DNA from 2 places in the Polaromonas sp. P1_F6 genome. Region 1 is predicted to be linked to the other one. Evidence: riboswitches for the same ligand, from Rfam matches in the RefSeq annotation. Region 1 holds a riboswitch; the other holds the start of a gene.
What was found. A riboswitch is a leader RNA that binds a small molecule or an ion and turns the genes downstream of it on or off. The one in region 1 is predicted to bind glycine.

Region 1 (9,371 bases):
GGGTGATGGCCGTAGCCTGCGTTATCAGCGCCGTATAGTGCGCAGGATCTTCGCTAAAAAGCGGAGCGTGAGATTTCATGCCTTGATATCACTTCCTGTGTTTTGTTCTGCCCCCTGCCTGCGTGTGCAGGCGTGGCAGAAGGGGCCCACTGAGAATCGTCTAGCTTGGTATAAGTCGCAATACCAAAGACGGCACAGTTGATGTAGGAACAAGACGACTCAGTGTAGGGTGGCAGGCATGCAATTGAGGTGTCAGACCCCGCGCGTATTGGTTGCAACTACGTAACAGCTGTGCGCTTGATGGCAGTTGCTTCGCAAAACGATACGGCTTGCAACAGTTTGCTTTCTTTTGGCGCACAGCCGTGGCAGCTATTGGCTACGCTGCGCACATAATTTGTGCACGCAGTTGCAGTGAGCAAGACAGCAAAGAAACAAGAAGAGGAACGCAAGGCTGATGACCGGTAAGAAAATGAAGCGCAGCATGGAAGTGGATACGGTAAGAGGCATCGCCTGCATCTTGCTGGTTCTGTTTCATGTAGTAGGGGATACGCCCTCAGTGGGCCTGAAGGTTCCGGAGGGGCACTGGTTGCAGATGTTCAATGAAGGGCTGGCCTATATCCGCATGCCGCTCTTCTCTTTCATCTCAGGCTATGTGTATGCATTTCGCCCCTATGAAGGCAATGCTGCTGAATTCATTAAAGGCAAGGTCCGGCGGCTGCTGCTCCCCCTGATTACGGTGGGAACTATTTTTGCCGTCGTGCAGGCCTTCACGCCAGGCGCCAACTCATCGGTCAACCAGTGGTGGCTGTTGCACATTGAGCCCGTGGGGCACTTCTGGTTTCTTGAAGCGCTTTTTATTGTCTTCCTGGTCGTTCTGCTGCTGGAACACCTCAACGCACTTTCTACTGCGGCCGGATTTGCGGTCGCCTGGGCGCTCAGCGCGGTACTGTTTGACTACTTCAGTCCTCCCAACTATTTCGCCGCCCGCGGCGCTGTTTACCTTCTGCCTTTTTTCCTGGCCGGACTTGCCTGCAAACGATTTGACATCGGAACGCCAAAGGCCCGGCTTGTAGCAGCGGCCGTATTTATTTGCGCCGCTACCGGGGCCATGCTTTTTCCGCAATTTTCCGAGCAGGGAAGTTCTGTCGCCGCACTGGCGCTCGGTGTCTCAAGTGCCTTTCTTCTTTTGCGGAGTGGCTGGAGTTTCGCGCCCCTGGCCTACATTGGATCCTTCTCATTTGCGATTTACCTGCTGCATGTTTTTTTTACGGCTGCGAGCCGTATCGCCTTCAGGAAACTGGGTATCACGGACACCTATGTCCTGATGACGCTGGGACTCGTCGCCGGGATTGCTGGTCCTGTCGTATCCGCGCTGCTCATCAGCCGGCACGCAGGCCTGAATCTGTGGCTGCTGGGAACTGTGCCGGGCAAGCCGAAAACCAATCCGAAGCCCGTGGTAGCAGCCTGAAGGATCGGGGCTCGAGCCAGCGGCCCATTTCATTCTGGCGCCAAGCCGCTCATCACTGGCGGCGTCCTGGCGCCCCAATCAGTGACTGTGCCGCCGCGGCGAATCCTGAACGGCTCGAATGTCGGAGCAGGAGCCGTGCCCCCCGGGAGTTGCACGATGTCTTTTTCTCCAAGCACCATCCAAACCGGCACCATCTGTCGGCTGCATGGAACGACTCCTCCTTCGAACTAAACTGCCTGACATACCGCAGGCAACCGGATCGGTGCGGGCATGCAGGCGAGTAACCTACAAAAAATGGAGACAACATACCCATGAATATCGTCATCACCGGTGGCGCCGGATTTCTCGGGGCCAGGCTGGCCCGGCAACTTCTGGACGCGGGGCAATTGGCTCTTGCGGGCAGCGCACCGCAAACCATCCGGACAGTGACACTGGTTGACAGGGTGGCGCCCCCGGCCGCGCTGGCCGCGGACAACCGCATTCGAACCATCACCGGCGATCTGAACCGGCTGCTGGAAGACGGTCATCCGCAAGCACTCGTGGTGACAGAAAAAGACACGCTGATATTCCATCTGGCGGCGGCGGTCAGCGGTGAATGCGAAGCGGATTTCGACCTTGGGATGCGCAGCAATGTCGACGCCACGCGTGCGCTGCTGCAGGCGTGCCGTGCCCTGAATACATCGCCCACCGTCGTATTCGCCAGTTCGCTTGCAGTGTTTGGCAATTCACCCGAGCAACCACTCCCGGCGGTCATCGATGACAGAACGCTGCCCACACCACAGAACAGCTACGGCATCCAGAAATTTATCGGCGAGCAACTGGTGGCTGATTACGCGCGCAAGGGTTTCATACGCGGGCGCAACGTACGCCTGATGACCGTGAGCGTACGGCCCGGAAAACCCAACGGTGCGGCATCGAGCTTTCTCAGCGGCATGATCCGGGAACCCCTGGCGGGGATCAGGGCGCAGTGTCCTGTGCCGCCCGAAACGGCGGTGGCTCTTGCGTCGCCCGGCCGTACGGTTGAGGGATTGATTCGCGCTGCGCAAGCCAGCGACACCGAATGGGGTGCCCGCACAGCCGTCAATCTGCCGGCCCTCAAGACCACGGTCGGCGAAATGGCGCAAGCCCTGGCACGGGTGGCAGGAAAGAACGTGGCGGATTTGATCGACTGGGTGTACGACCCCGTCATCGCAGGAATCGTGGGCAACTGGCCGGCCAATATCGACGCAGCACGCGCGCGGTCGCTGGGCCTGCTGCCTGACAGTGATTTTGAAAGCATCATCGCGGCGTACTTAAGCGAAAACCCGCGCACAACCGCTGGTGCATCGCGGCAATAATGCGTGTGCTTATGGTCGGAAAATCCTGATGCGGGACCGGCCCCAGTCGTCCACAGGATTCCCGGCCCGATCACCCAACGGAGACAAACAACATGAAGCTTTCAAAACTGATTATCGGTATGACGCTCGCAGCGGGATTCATGGCGTCTGCAAATGCACAGACCACCATGAAGATCAGCATTTCCACGGCCCAGAATTCGCATCAGGGCATTGCCATCGACACCTTTGCCAAAGAAGTCGAGAAACGCACAGCAGGCCGCTACAGAGTCCAGACCTTCTACAACGGAGCCCTGGGCGGCGAACGCGAATCCATCGAGGCCGTGCAGCTGGGCACCCAGGAGCTGGCCCTCTCCTCCACCGGCCCCGTACCCAACTTTGTCCCCGAGACCAAGATCCTCGACGTTCCCTTCCTGTTCCGGGACAAGGCGCACGCACGCGCCGTGCTGGACGGCCCCATCGGCCAGAATCTCCTGACCAAATTCGATGCCAAGGGCTTTAAGGCGCTGGCCTGGGCCGAGAACGGCTTTCGCCACATGACCAACAGCAAGCGGGATGTGAAAGTTCCGGAGGACCTGAAGGGACTGAAGATGCGCACCATGGAAAATCCGGTGCACATCGCCGCCTACAAAGGCCTTGGCATCATCACCACGCCCATGGCCTTTCCCGAAGTGTTCACGGCGCTGCAGCAAGGCACGGTCGACGGCCAGGAAAATCCCCTGTCTGTGATCATGTCCGCCAAGTTCGACCAGGTGCAAAAGCACCTTTCACTGACCGGTCACGTTTATTCACCCTGTATTTTTGTCATGAACAAGGCAGCTTTCGACAAGCTCAGTGCTGGCGACAAGACGGCATTCATTGACGCTGCCAAGGAAGCGACCAAGGCGAACCGGGCCCGCGTGGACCAGGACGATGCCAACGGTGTAGCCGAGCTGCGCAGCAAAGGCATGACCGTGATCGAAAACGTCGACAAGGCGAAGTTCGTGGCAACGCTGGCGCCAGTCAACGCCGAATTTGAAAAGCAGTTCGGCAAAGCCAACATCGACGCGATCAGGAACTACAAGTAAACCGTACCGCAGCTATTTTGCTACTTTTTTTGTAGCTACTTGCGCCCGCCACCATTGGTCTGCGGGCGTTTTCATTGAAATTTTCAATTCTCCTCATGTATCGGCGCATCCATGAAACAAGTATTTCTCCAACTTGAACGGTGGACCACCGGCTTCTCCATGCTGGTGGCCTGCGTGATGCTGGTCATCGCATCGGGGCTCGGCGTGTTCCAGATCCTGACGCGTTTTGTCTTCGAGCAGCCTGCAGAGTGGAGTGAAATTCTGATCCGCCTCAGCCTGATCTGGATGGTCTTTATGGGAATTCCCACGGCTTTCCGCCAGGGCGCCATGGTCAGCGTGGATGTGCTCTATCGCTGGAGCCCACCTCGCATCCGGCGGGTGCTGGACTGGCTGGTCTGCCTCGCCGCCCTGTTCCTCGTCGCAGTCATCGTCTGGTGGGGCTGGGACTATTCCCTTCGCGGGCGTGTGCAGTCCATGGCCGGCCTTGAATCCATTTCCATGTTTTGGGGCTATGTGGCCATGCCTGTCGGCGGCATGTTCTGCGTGATCGGCATCATCGGCAACCTGATCGACCCACAGCGGAATGAATTGGAAACCGCACAATGAGAACAAAAACTGGATTTCACCTTCAAGCAGGGGCCGCGGAACCGGCTTTGCCGGGCCGCAGGCGCGGCCCCAGAGGGGCTGGAGCCCGCGGCTCCAAGCCTGCCTGCGCAGGCTTGGACGGGCGACAGAGGCGAAGCGTCTCGCGAGCCGCGGCCTGCAAGGCCTCGCGCATTACACGAAGTGAAAAGCGTGGGGGCCAAGTATGACCGCGGTAATGATTTCCACCATGGTGCTGTGCTTTGCACTCACCGTTTCCGTGGCCGTTTCCATCGGCCTGGCGTCCATCTTCGGTATCCAGGCGTCCAACGCCAACATGCTGATTTCAGTCAAGGAGATGTTCTCCTCGATCAACAAGTTTCCGCTGGCCGCGATCCCCTTCTTCATCCTGGCCGGCAACCTGATGGAAACCGGCGGCATCTCGCGCCGCCTGGTCGAGTTCGCCAAAAGCATTGTGGGCGGCGTCCAGGGCGGCCTGCCCATGACCTGCGTGCTGACCTGCATGATTTTTGCGGCCGTGTCGGGCTCTTCTGTGGCCACTACTTTCGCCATAGGCGCCATCCTGATCCCGGCGCTCATCAAGCACGGCTACCCCACCGCCTACGCCGCAGCCCTGCAGGCCACCAGCGCAGAACTGGGCGTGATCATTCCGCCATCCATCCCCATGATTCTTTACGGCGTGAGCGCCGAGGTCTCGATCGGAGAACTCTTCATCGCCGGCTTCGGCCCGGGGCTTTTGATCGGCTGCGCGCTGATGCTGTTCGTGCACCTGTACTGCCGCTGGAAGGGCTGGGGCAAGCACGACGGCGACGGCCGCCTGAGCTTTGGCAAGGCGACCTGGCAGGCCAGCTGGGCGCTGCTGATGCCGGTGATTATTCTGGGCGGCATTTACGGCGGGATTTTCACGCCGACCGAGGCGTCGGCGGTGGCGGTGTTTTATGCGCTGGTCGTCGGCACCGTGATCTACCGCGAAATCAAGCCGGCCGACCTGTACGTCATCCTGCGCAAATCGGTGCTCTCCAGCGCCGTGATCATGTTCATCATCGCCAATGCCGGGTTGTTCGCCTTTCTGATCACCCGGGCCGGCGTGCCGGACGCCATAGGCCATTGGCTGGAAGCAGTGCTGCAATCGCCCGCCCTCTTCCTGCTCGGCGTTAACGCGGCGCTGTTCATCATCGGCATGTTCATTGAAACCAGCGCCGCCATCATTGTTCTGGCACCCATCCTGGCGCCAGTGGCTGTGCATTTCGGCATCGATCCGGTGCACTTCGGGCTGGTGATGGTGGTCAATCTTGCCCTGGGCATGATCACACCGCCTTTCGGCGTGAACCTGTTCGCGGCCTGCACCGTCGCCAGGATATCGCTGGACCGCATCGTGACCCACCTGATCCCCTTTGTGCTCGTCATCCTGGCTTGCCTGATGGTGGTCACTTACGTCCCGCAGCTGTCGCTGGCTCTGCGGGATCTCGTCTACGCAAAATAGCTTTTCGGACGGGATTCACGAGGCTGTCATTTTCAGCAGCCATGCTCGGGGTTTCATTTCAGGATGAAATCCATGCAGCTCCACAAAACCGACCGCGCCCGTGCCGAGCTCAAGCCCGGCGTGAGAACGCTAGGCCAGCGCGAGCGCACCCTGCTGCTGATGGCCGACGGCAGCAAGTCGGCCCAGGACTTCCGCCCGCTGTTTGAGGGCGACGGCGAAGCCATTGCCCTGCGCCTTTTGCGCGACGGCTTTCTGGAAGCCCATCCCGGCAAGACGTCCGCGCCGGCAAAAAACCCTGCGCCTGCACCCGCCCAAACACTCACGCCGGCGCAGTTACAGAACTTTCCCAGCCCCGAAACCACCCAGGCCATTCAGGTCTCTGCCGATCAATTTGAAGGCAAGCGCTCGCTTGCCACAACCCGGATGTTCCTGTTCGACATCTGCGAACGCATGTTCGCCCGGCGCAACCCGGAGATGGCCGAGCGCTTTCGCGAAGCGCTGCGCAATGCCAAAGACCGCGAGACCATGCTCAGCGCCTCGCGCGAAATGATCGAGGAAATCGAAAAAATCGCGGGCCACGAGCGCGCCGACTCCATCAGCGAGCGCATCGCCATGCTGCTGCCGCAGCACCAGGCCGCCTGATCGAGCCGACAGCGGCTTCCGTTACACTCAGCGGTGTCAGGAGAGAGTTTTCCTCGCGAAAACCGCCGAAGGCGCACGAGCACCCTGGGGGCACCCCCCTTGAGTAGCACTGAACGCTCAGGCAAAAGGACTGGCAACCGCCCTGCGGCGCACCACGCGGCAAGGCGTTCCCTACTGGAGAGAGGCCGCCTTTCACGGGCAGCCCACCGAAGGAGCAAGCCTGCATCGCCGGGTGAATCTCTCAGGTAAAGTGGACAGCAGGGGCAGCCCATGGATTGAGAACAAGTTCTTGCCATGACCGTGTTTGCCCCCTGGAGAATGCCTTGTCCGATTCGTCCACCTCTTCCGCCGCCCCCGAAACCTTGTTGAAAACGCCCCTGCATGACCTGCATGTGGAGCTTGGCGCGCGCATGGTGCCTTTTGCGGGCTATTCGATGCCGGTGCAGTACCCCGCGGGCCTGATGGCGGAACACCACCACACACGCCAGGCTGCCGGCCTTTTTGACGTGTCCCACATGGGCCAGCTACGCCTGGTGGGTGCTGATGCCGCAGTCGCGCTGGAATCCCTGATACCCGTTGATGTGATCGACCTGCCCGCCGGCAAGCAGCGCTACGGCCTGCTGTTGAACGACGACGGCGGCATCATCGACGACCTGATGTTCTTCAACCGCGACTACGCCAACGGCGGCGACCTCTTTGTCATCGTCAACGGCGCCTGCAAGGTCGGCGACATTGCACACATCCAGGCAAAGATCGGCTCGCGCTGCGAAGTCATCCCCATGCCGGAAATGGCGCTGATGGCGCTGCAGGGCCCACAGGCCGTCACTGCCTTGCAGCGCCTGGCGCCCGGTGTCGAAAAACTCGTATTCATGACCGGCGGCCGCTTCAGCGTGGCCGGCTGCGACTGCTTCATCACCCGCAGCGGCTACACCGGTGAAGATGGCTTTGAAGTCTCGGTGCCTGCTTCGCAAGCTGACGCACTCGCACGCGCGCTGCTCGCGCAACCTGAAGTCAAACCCATCGGCCTGGGCGCGCGCAATTCGCTGCGGCTGGAGGCCGGCCTGTGCCTCTACGGCAACGACATCGACACCACCACCACGCCGGTGGAAGCCAACCTCAACTGGGCCATGCAAAAGATTCGCCGCACCGGCGGCGCGCGTGCCGGCGGCTTCCCTGGCGCAGACAAAATTCTGGCCCAGCTGGCCGACCCCGCCCTGCTCACCCGCAAGCGTATCGGCCTGGTGGCGCTGGAGCGCGTTCCTGTACGCGACCACACCGAACTGCAAAGCACCGACGGCATGGCTATCGGCGAAGTCACCAGCGGTTTGTTGGGCCCCACCATCAACCAGCCCGTCGCCATGGGTTACATCAAACCTGAGTTCGCTGCGCTGGGCACACGCGTGAACGCCATCGTGCGCGGCAAGCCGGTGCCCATGGAAGTGGCCGCCATGCCTTTCGTTCCCGCCCGCTACTACCGCGGTTAAGCACCAGATCAAGCTCCCCGTTTTATTCACCCCACTCAACCCCTGGAGAACCTCATGACCGTCAAATACACCGAAGACCACGAATGGGTCAAGATTGAAGGCAACGTCGCCACCGTCGGCATCACCGTGCATGCGCAGGATGCGCTGGGCGATGTGGTGTTTGTGGACCTGCCGGCTGTCGGCACCACCTTCGCCCAGAAAGAAACCGCCGGTGTTGTCGAATCCGTCAAGGCCGCGGCCGACGTGTATATGCCCTTGAGTGGCGAAGTCACCGAAATCAACGAAGCCCTAAGAGACGACCCATCTCTCGCTAACAGCGACCCGATGGGCGCCGGCTGGTTTTTCAAAGTCAAGCTGTCCGACCCAACGCAGCTTGACGCGCTGATGGACGAAACCCGCTACACCGCCTTCGCTGCCTGATTTTCTGACCGATTCTTTTTTCTGACTCCTGGCTGCCAAGCCTGACACGGGACCCGACATGTTGATGCAATCCGCCAAGCCCTTGGGCGATCTTGAAAACCCTGCCGAATTCATCGCCCGCCACATCGGCATCGATGACGCCGACGAAGTCCACATGCTCAGCATCGTGGGCTCAGCCTCGCGCCGCGCGCTGGTGGAAGGCATTGTTCCACGCTCGATTGCACGCAGCACCGCCATGGCCATCCCGGCCCCCGTCACGGAGGCGGCCGCGCTCAAGCAGCTCAAAGCCATCGCGGCCAAGAACCAGGTGTTCAAGAACTTCATTGGCCAAGGCTACTACGGCACCTACACGCCGGGCGTGATCCTGCGCAACATCCTCGAGAACCCCGCCTGGTACACGGCCTACACGCCCTACCAGGCTGAGATTTCGCAGGGCCGCATGGAAGCGCTGATCAACTTCCAGACCATGGTCTGCGACCTGACCGGCATGCCGATCGCCAACGCCTCCATGCTCGACGAAGCCACCGCCGCCGCCGAAGCCATGACCCTGGCCAAGCGCAGCGTGAAAAGCAAAAGCAATGTCTTCATCGTCGCAGGCGACTGCCACCCGCAAACAATTGAGGTGATCCAGACCCGCGCAAAGCCCTTGGGCATCGAGGTGAAGGTCAGCACGGCAGCCGTCACGGTGCCGCAACTGATGGCCGAAGGCAATTACTTCGGCGTGCTGGCGCAATACCCCGCCACCACAGGTAGCATCCATGACCTGCGCCCGCTGGCCGGCCAGGCGCATGTCGATGGCGCAGCCCTCTGCGTTGCGGCCGACCTGCTGGCGCTCACGCTGCTGGCCCCGCCCGGTGAATGGGATGCCGA
Region 2 (9,371 bases), on a different contig from region 1:
CACCTGCGCCCGATGGCAGCAAAGACCATTTGATTCTGGCCGTGGGCAATGACTCGCAGTATGCGAAGTTTTGCGCCGTGGCCAACATCCCTGAGCTGGCGACTAACCCGCTGTTTGCCACCAACCGCAACCGCGTGCTGAACCGCGGGCAGCTGGTGCCGATTCTGGAAGCGGTGATGAAGACGCGCAGCAAGGCCGACTGGCTGGGTGCGCTGGAGGCGGCAAAAGTGCCGTGCGGCGCCATCAACAGCCTGGCAGAAGTGTTTGCCGACCCGCAGATTGAAGCGCGCAAGATGGTGACGGAGTGGAAGCATCCGGTGAAGGATGATTTGAAGCTGGTCTCCAGCCCCATCCGCATGAGCGCCACGCCGGTGCGCACCGACCTGCCGCCGCCGTTGCTGGGCCAGCATACCGAAGAGGTGCTGCGCAGCGTGCTGAACTATTCCGACGCCAGGTTGTCTGAACTGAAGAGCAGCAAAACCATTTGATGCAGCAACCTTTAACATGGAAGTGACGCAATGAAACACAATTTTGTTCTGGTCCACGGCGCGTGGCATGGCGGCTGGTGCTGGCGGCGTGTGGCGCAGGCGCTGCAGCTGGACCACCACAAGGTGTTCACGCCGACACTGACCGGCCTGGGCGAGCGCGCCCATTTGCTCTCACCCACGATCAACCTCGACACGCACATCAACGACGTGATCAACCTGATCGAGGCGGAAGAGCTGCATGAAGTGATTCTGGCGGTGCATTCCTATGCCGGCATGATCGGCACGGCTGTCACTGACCGCATGCCCGACCGCATCAAGCACCTGGTGTATGTGGATGCGGTGGTGCCCAAGCCCGGCGAGAGCTGGAGCAGCACGCAGGCCAGCGCCACGCAGCAGCAGCGCATGGCGGCGGCGCAGGCTTCGCCCAGCTTCAGCTTTCCGGCACCCGACCCGGAGGTGTTCGGCCTGCACGATGCTGACCGTGACTGGGTGAAGCGCCGGCAGACGCCGCACCCCGGCAACACCTACCAGGCGCCGCTGCACTTTGATATGCAGCGCGTAGCCGCTGTGCCGCGCACTTTTGTCAGTTGCACGCAACCCGCCCTGGCCACCATAGAGCCGAGCCGGCTGCGTGTGAAAGACCCGAAATTCTGGGACGGTGCGTGGCTGCCGAATTCGCGCGTGGTGGAGATCAAGACCGGCCATGACCCCATGATCAGCGAACCGGCTGCGCTGACGAAGATTTTGCTGGAAAGCGCCGAATGAGCCAGGTGGGCCGCCGCCAGTTCACTGCCGCGCTGGCAGCCGGGCTGGCCTTGCCCCAGCTCGCACTGGCCAAAGACACTGCCTTGCCTGTGCCGGCCTCTTTGCCGGCGGCCGCTGGAATCGCCTTCGCCAAAAATGAACCACTCGTGCTGTTGGTCAGCCTGCCCGGCTGCCCTTTTTGCGAGCTGGTGCGGCGCAACTACCTGTTGCCGGCGCAGCGTGACGGCAGCCTGCACGCCTGGCAGCTCAACATCAGCGACCGCACGACGCCGCTGACCGGCTTTGACGGCCAGGTGACGACAGCCGCCGCGCAAGTCGCGGCATGGAAAGCCGGTTTCACACCCACCGTGCTGTTTCTGGGCCCGGCCGGGCAAGACCTGGCGGAACGGCTGGTTGGCCTGGCATCTACCGACTTTTATGGTGCCTATCTGGAAGAGCGACTGGCCCAGGCGCGCAAAGCTGTGCTGGCTCTCCGGTAAATGAAATGCAGACCGCCTCATTCGCAGCCGCGGGACTTCTAGTTGCTATTGTTTTAATAGCTGCTCGCGCAATATTTGATTGGGCTGAAGGCCTTTTTGATGCTTAAAACCGCCCCAAAAATAGCCCCGCAAAGGATTCTGGCGTGTCGCACAGCGTTTTTTGCCCCTGCACAACAACCTGCCAGCCGTCACGCGCATGACTGACCAGGAATCGCTGCTTGCCGCTATCCACGAGGAAGTGGTCTTGCAGGCCTACAACCCAGCCTGGCCCCAGCAGTTTGTGGCTGAGCGGGACCGCCTGCTTGCGCTCTCCCCTCAGCTGCCGGCCCGCCTGATCGACATCCAGCACATCGGCAGCACAGCCGTGCCCGGCCTGGCGGCCAAGCCGGTGATCGATATGCTGGCCGGTGTGGAATCAATCGCGGCGGCTGAAGCGCTTCTGGCGCCGCTGTGCGCCAATGGCTACACGACCTCCGCTGAATTCAATGCCTCGCTGTCTGACCGCAAATGGCTGATGCGCTGGGCAGAGGGGCGCCGCACGCATCACCTGCACCTGGTGGTGCACGGCGGCGAGGTGTGGGCGCAGCGCCTGCGTTTTCGCGACGCCCTGCGTTCGGACCCGGCGCTGGCGGCGCGCTATGCCGCGCTCAAGGCGGAACTGGCGGCCAGGCACCCGGGTGACCGGGAGGCCTACACCGATGCCAAAGCCGCGTTTGTGAACGCAGTGAGCGAAGGCTAAACCTCCCTGCTCCCTACTCCCTACTATTAAGCCGCTGAATTAACCCGCTAGACCTGTACTGAACGCCCTATTCACGCTTGGCAAAACAGTCTTCGGTGGTAAATTCAAACCCGTTCAAGCAGGAGAGCGCTGCCCCACAAGGCAGCCACCGAAGGCGCAAACTTCCATAATCGCTCAGGTCCCGTACTGCCCGGAACACACAGCCGTCTGGAGAGACGCCGCACGCAAGGTGCAGCGCACCGAAGGAGCAAAGCCGAAGCTTGTCATCGACATAAAAGCAACGGCTGAATCTCTCAGGTAACAAGGACAGTGGAAGCGGCCGCAAGCATGTGATGGCTTGGCGGTTGCCACGATTCTTCCGATTCAACAGCAACCCCTGGCACGGCGCTTGCGCTACTGCAATGTTCTGCTTGAATGAAAAGGAATCGCCATGAAAGTCATGGTTTTGGGGGCTGGTGTCACGGGGATCACCACGGCCTGGTATTTGGCGCAGCGCGGCCATGAGGTGACAGTGGTGGAACGCCGCAACGCAGCCGCGATGGAAACCAGTTTTGCCAACGGCGGGCAAATATCGGTGAGCCATGCGGAACCCTGGGCCAACCCGGGTGCGCCGCTGAAAGTGTTGCAATGGCTGGCGCGTGAAGACGCGCCGCTGCTCTTCAGGCTGCGCGCCGATGTGAACCAGTGGCTGTGGGGGCTGGAGTTTTTGCGCAACTGCACGCCGGCGCGCACGGCACAAAACATCAAGCAGATCGTGAACCTGGGCATGTACAGCCGCGGCGCGCTGCAAAAGCTGCGCGCCGAGCTGGGCCTGCTGTACAACGCGCAGACCAAGGGCATCCTGCACTTCTACACCAGCCAGGCCGAGTACGACGCGGCGCAGGAACCCGCGCGCATCATGCGCGAGCACGGCTGCGAACTCGACATGAAGACGGCCGACGAATGTGTGGCGATTGAGCCCGCACTGGCGCAATGCCGCGGCAGCATCGTGGGCGGCAGCATGACGCCCAGCGATGAATCGGGTGACGCCCGCGCGTTTACCGCCGCGCTGGCCGCGCGCTGCGAACAGGCCGGTGTGAAATTTTTGTACAACACCACGGTGCTGGGCCTGGATGCCGCAGAGGGGCAGCTGAACGGCGTGCAGGTGGCGATGGGCAGTGGCGAGGCCGGTGGCAAGGTCGAGATGCTGAAAGCCGACGCGTATGTGATGTGCCTGGGCGCCTTCAGCGCGCAGTGGGCCAAGGTGCTGGGGCAAAGCCTGCGCATCTACCCGGCCAAGGGTTATTCGGTCACGCTGCCCGTGATCAACGAGGCGGCGTCTTACCAGGTGAGCCTGACCGACGACGAATACAAGCTGGTGTTCTCGCGTTTTGGCAACCGCTTGCGCATTGCCGGCACGGCCGAACTCAACGGCTACAACACCGAGCTGAACCTGGTGCGCTGCAACGCCATCGTGCGCCGTGTAAAACAACTCTTTCCCGACATGACGGACGGCGAAGGCGCGCAGTTCTGGACAGGCCTGCGGCCGGCCACGCCGAGCAACGTGCCTTACATCGGCAAAAGCAAGGCCTCCAATGTCTTCCTCAACACGGGCCACGGCACGCTGGGCTGGACACATGCCTGCGGCTCGGGCGCGGCGATTGCGGACATCGTGAGCGGGCGCGTGCCGGAAGTCGACTTTGCGTTTACCGGGATGCCGGCGCCGGAGCGTGTGATGGCATTGCCGGGGATGGCGAAGGCCTGAGCAAGGCCTGAAAAGGGGGTCTGGAGCACAGCGTCCTGCAGCAGGCGGGCGGAAACGGTAATATCGCCCTCCGTTCATCAGCCGCTTGCCGCCATGACATCACACGCCACCACGCCCCCCGACGGTCTTCCCACCTACAGGCTCCTTACCGGCCCTGATGACGCGAGCTTTTGCCGCCGCGTGAGCGAGGCGCTGGCGCTGGGTTACGAGCTTTACGGCTCGCCGGCGGCGACCTTTAATGGCGAGAACGTGATCGTGGCGCAGGCGGTGCTGTGGCCTTCGCTGCGCAAGGCCGGCTGATGAGCCCTGCCCAGCCACTGAACCCTGCAACGCTCCAGGCCATGGCGGATTTTCCGCGCCAGCTGGAGCAGTTCTACGACGCGATTCCTGAAAGCCACAAGGGTTGGACGCCGCCGTCGTGGGAAGGCATTCCGAGCGAACACTTCACGGCCATTGCGCAGGTCTGCCACGTCAGGGACATCGAGATTGACGGCTATCACGTGCGGTTTCAGCGTACCTTGTCAGAGGCCAGCCCCGTGCTGGAATCACTGGACGGCTACGCGCTGGAAAAGGAACGCAGCTACGCGGCCGCTGATGCGCAAGAGGCCATCGCGGCGTTTCGCGTAGCGCGCACCAGGACGATGGCTATGCTGTCGGGCATCACGCCCGAACAACTGGGCCGCACGGCGCAATTCGAAGGTTATGGCGCCCTCACGTTGCGCAGCCTGGTGCATTACCTGTGCAGCCATGACCAGCAACACCTGGCCGGGCTGCAATGGCTGCTCGGGAAGGTGGATGCTGCTCGCATGGCGGATGCCGGGGGCGATTTGTAACACCGCTTATCAGGAAAGGTATTTTTCGCGCTACCTTGACGCCCTTCGTTCAACGAAAAAACCACAAACTTTCTGACGTAATTCCGCTTTATGACCCTTTAGAGTCGGTCTACCTGTAAGTAAACGTTAGTTCGGAAGCACACTTGGGTTAACCGGCGTCTCTGCCGCGTGACCGCAAATGCGGTTTTATCCACAACTACCGGGATGATCACTCATGAAGTTTTATTTGCGCCATGCAGCAATATTGGCCAGCGCCGCCTGCGCCCTGGGTTCGGCAACAGCCCAGACCGACGAGGCGAAGCCTGCACGCAAGGCAAAAGCAGCGGCCGCCACCCCCGCGCCCGCGCCCGAAAAATATTCCGGCCCTCGCGAAAAAATGGTCGTGGCCATGCCCAAGACCTATGGCAAGAGCGAAACCATGGCCTTGTGGGGCGACTACTTCAGCCACCTGTCACGCTGCGGAAACATCGACCTGCAAAACGCGCAAGGCGAATCGATGGACAAGACCAGCAACATCGACATCCTCGGTGAAAAAGAGCTGATTGAAGGTATCTCGGCCGGCAAGGTCCAGCTGGCACAAGTCAACCCCGGCCTGGCTGCGCAGTTGGTCACCGCCGGCCAGCCGGCGCCGTTTGGCGTTCCCGGCAACAAGGCCAGCGGCGTGCGCAACTCCTACAAGCTGATCCTGGTCACCCGTATCGACAGTCCCTACAAGGAGCCCAAGGACCTGGTTGGCAAAAAAATCGCGCACACCACGCCAACCTCGAACTCGGGCAACCTCGCGCCGCGCGCGCTGTTCCCGGCGCTGGGCCTGACGCCGGACAAGGACTACGAAGTCGTGTTCTCCAACGGCCACGAGCGCTCCGTCACGGGCGTGATGCATGGTTTTTATCCGGCCGCAGCTGTGGCCAGCGATTTGTACCAGCGCATGGTCGTCAAGGGCGACATCAAGGGCTCGAGCATTCGCACGATCTGGGAAAGCCCGCCTTTCATGACGGAAACCTGGACCATGAGCAAGGACGTTTCGCCCGAACTGCAGGCACGCGTGAAGAAATGCTCGTTCAGCTACAGCTTCTCGCCCACACTGAAAAAGCAGCTGCCCGGCAACGACACCTTCCTGCCCATCAACTTTGATCGCGACTTCGCGACGGTGATGCAGGTCTACCGCGCCAGCCAGAAGAAGTAAGGCCCCCACGGTCGCTCACTTCGTGTAGCTCCCTGCCCCCCGAGGGGGCCGCCCGCCTGCGGTCTGGCAAAGCCAGTCCCGCGGCTCGAGCTGGCTTGAAGAATTCTTTGGGCACTACCACCGGGGGTATTCCACCAGCGGGGGCCGAGGGTCCGGCTTTGCCGGCCCCAGGCGCCGCCCCCTCGAGGGGGGAACAGGCTACACGCCAGTGAGCCTGGACGGGGGTGGGTCTACAGTCAGGGGTGGGTGAACCGTCCCCCACAGGCTTTCATCGAGCACCCGCTGCAGGGTACGGATCAGCTGCTCGTTGGAAGTGTGTGCTTTCACCAGCACTGCCTCCGCGCGCTGGCTTTGCTTCGGCTCCACATCGTGCGCAGAAAACACGACCACTGGCGGCACGATGTCGAGCGCTTCAATGGTGTCCAGCAGTCCCCAGCCCGAGCCGTCTTTCAGCGTCAGGTCGAGCAGCACCAGGTCGTAACGGCGGCGCGCCAGCTGGTCGCGTGCCTCGCGCAGCGTGGCGGCAAATTCAAAGGTGGCAAAGTCCTGGGCAATGGCCGCGGCAATGCGCTGGATATCGAGGTCGTCCTCGACGTGCAAAATGCGCGGCCGGCCTTCGGCCATGTTACCGATGGCACGGTGCAAACTGAGGATCAGGAGGTTCTCATCGATGGGTTTTTCCAGCCATGTTGAAACCGCCAGGGGCTGGGTATTGAACTCGAGCTCGCCTTCTTCAGCATTGGCCGAGACCACCACGATCGGCAGGTCTTTCGTCGCCTCTTCGCGGCGCAGTGCACGAATCAGGCTGATGCCGTCCTGGTCGGGCAGGTTCAGGTCGACCGTCATGGCAGCGTAGGGCATCAGCATGACTTGCTCCAGCGCCTGCCCTGCGCTGTGCACCATGTCCGAGTCAAAGCCGCCTTTATCAAGCATCAGGTTGATCAGGCGGGCAATGTCGGGATCGTCTTCGCAGACCAGGATGAGCGGCCTGGTCGCTGCCCCGGACCTGATGCTGGTTTGAATCGGCGCCGGCACCGCCTCGGGCAGCTCAAAGAAGAAAACAGTTCCGACGCCGGTTTCCGTCGTGAACCCGATTTGGCCGCCCATCCGCTCCACGATGGCGCGCGAGATGTTCAGGCCCAGGCCCGTACCACCCATTTTTCGGGTGTCCGATGTGTCGGCTTGCGAGAATTTCTGAAAGATGCGCTTTCGGAACTCTTCGGGAATGCCGGGGCCGCTGTCGGCGACTTCCACCCGGACCCTGCCGTTCTTGCACAGCAGCCGGACTTCCACGCAGGACTGGGCCGGCGCGAATTTCACGGCGTTGGACAACAGGTTGGTAATGACCTGGGTCAGCCTGTCGCTGTCGACGCTGACCCTTACCGCTTCTGCCGGTGCGTCCAGAACCAGCTTGACGTTGTGCTGGCCTGCGAAGCCTTCGTTGGCCGTCAGGGCTTGCGTCAGCAGAGGCTGCAGTTCCATCTGCTGGAAGTCAAAACGCATTTTTCCGGATTCAATTTTTTCGCTGTCAAGAATGTCGTTGATCAACCTGATGAGCCGTTCGCAATTGTTGGTGGCGATGCCGACCAGGTTTTTGGCCATGGCCGGCAGCTCCCCGGCCACGCCGCCGGCGATCAAGCCCAGGGAGCCGCGAATGGAGGTCAGCGGGGTGCGCAACTCATGACTGACGGTAGAGACGAACTCACTCTTCATGCGGTCAATGCGCTTGAGTTCGGTCACGTCGGTGCCCAGCGAGAAAAAGCCGACCACCTTGCCTTCGTCCTCGTTTTCGCCGTAGCGTGGAAAGTACTGCATGACGTAGTCGCGCAGCTGGCCATCTGACGTGACCTGCGTGCGGTCGTATTGCGCCGCGTAACCGGCGAGCGCTTCTTCAATCTTGCCCCGCTCTTTTTCGTGGAGCTCGTCGCCCATCAGTTCGCGCATGGTCTTGCCGTGGATCTGGCCGTGCTTCAGGCCAAGAACTTCTTCGTAGGCAAGGTTATGGAACTGAAAGCGCTGTTCGGCGTCGATATAGGCAATCAAGGCGGGCACACTGTCCGTGATCTGGCGCAGTTGTGATTCGCTGTCATGCAAGGCGCGGGTGCGCTCCTGCACGGCTTCCTCCAGGCCGCTCACCTGCGCTGCCGCCTGCTGCGCCAGCTCCCATTTTGTGGTCAGCATTCTTGCCAGCTGGCTGACTTCAACCGGATCAAACGGTTTTTTCAGAATCAGGAGACGATCCCGGGCTTCCAGCCGCGCGAACACATCTTCCCAGGCATGGTCGGAGTAGGCGGTGCAGATGACGATCTGTACCTTTGGATCAACGCGCCAGAGCCGTTCGATGGTCTCCACACCATCCCAGCCCGGCGGCATGCGCATGTCCACAAAGGCCATGGCATAGGGCCGCCCGGCCCGAACGGAGACCTCGACCTTGTCCAGACCCTCACGTCCCTGGTAGGCCGAGTCCAGCTCAAAGCCATCATCGGATACCGGTGCGGCGTCGCCAAACAACAGGGCTTCGGCATCGTCCAGGTCATGCGCAACCGGCCTGGACGCAAGAATTTTCCGGAAGTCTTCGTGGATGGACGGCATGTCGTCGATCAGCAAAATGCGCCGGTTCTGCAGTTGAGTCATGGCTGGCTCCTGTGTTTTTTCGCATCAGCCGGGCTTTCATCGGGCGAGTGTTGCCGCACAGGCGATGGAATGGTGAAGAAAAATGTGGCACCTTGCCCCACCGCCCCTTCGGCCCAGATACGACCGCCGTGACGGGAAATGATCCGGTGAGCGCTTGCCAGCCCGATTCCCATCCCTGCAAACTCACCCGGTGAATGCAGGCGCTGGAAGGTACCGAACAATTTGTCCGCGTACGTCATGTCAAACCCGACGCCGTTATCACGGACAAAATAGACCGTACTTTCGTTGTCGGGGTGCTGCGCCCCAACCCAGATCTCGGGGGCAGTGGCATGGACGGTGAACTTCCATGCGTTGGAAATAAGGTTTTCCATTACCTGGCACAGCAACGCGGAGTCACCCACAGCGGTAAGGTTGGGCGTTATGTGGACTTTCACATCTCGCGCGGTATTGCGTTTCTGGCAGTCACCGCGCACGCGCTCGGCTATTGCCGTGAGGTCGACTGT

Region 2: linked by a shared signal. The riboswitch ahead of AC1DY9_RS21465 (D-amino acid dehydrogenase) and the one ahead of gcvT (glycine cleavage system aminomethyltransferase GcvT) in region 1 are both predicted to bind glycine.

The regions. Positions count from the first base shown of each region.
Region 1 is NZ_JBFUBQ010000001.1:368,122-377,492, reverse strand. Features, by position in the region: gene epsA (XrtB/PEP-CTERM-associated transcriptional regulator EpsA) at 1-79, opposite strand, end outside; gene AC1DY9_RS01800 (acyltransferase family protein) at 455-1,468, shown strand; gene denD (D-erythronate dehydrogenase) at 1,780-2,805, shown strand; gene AC1DY9_RS01790 (TRAP transporter substrate-binding protein) at 2,898-3,869, shown strand; gene AC1DY9_RS01785 (TRAP transporter small permease) at 3,981-4,475, shown strand; gene AC1DY9_RS01780 (TRAP transporter large permease) at 4,678-5,955, shown strand; gene AC1DY9_RS01775 (hypothetical protein) at 6,028-6,597, shown strand; glycine riboswitch at 6,625-6,740, shown strand; glycine riboswitch at 6,762-6,865, shown strand; gene gcvT (glycine cleavage system aminomethyltransferase GcvT) at 6,921-8,081, shown strand; gene gcvH (glycine cleavage system protein GcvH) at 8,136-8,501, shown strand; gene gcvP (aminomethyl-transferring glycine dehydrogenase) at 8,560-9,371, shown strand, end outside.
Region 2 is NZ_JBFUBQ010000011.1:14,126-23,496, reverse strand. Features, by position in the region: gene AC1DY9_RS21485 (CaiB/BaiF CoA transferase family protein) at 1-488, shown strand, start outside; gene AC1DY9_RS21480 (alpha/beta fold hydrolase) at 519-1,253, shown strand; gene AC1DY9_RS21475 (thioredoxin domain-containing protein) at 1,250-1,732, shown strand; gene AC1DY9_RS21470 (GrpB family protein) at 1,929-2,471, shown strand; glycine riboswitch at 2,669-2,790, shown strand; gene AC1DY9_RS21465 (D-amino acid dehydrogenase) at 2,902-4,215, shown strand; gene AC1DY9_RS21460 (DUF1737 domain-containing protein) at 4,309-4,515, shown strand; gene AC1DY9_RS21455 (DinB family protein) at 4,515-5,048, shown strand; gene phnD (phosphate/phosphite/phosphonate ABC transporter substrate-binding protein) at 5,263-6,234, shown strand; gene AC1DY9_RS21445 (response regulator) at 6,433-8,868, opposite strand; gene AC1DY9_RS21440 (sensor histidine kinase) at 8,865-9,371, opposite strand, start outside.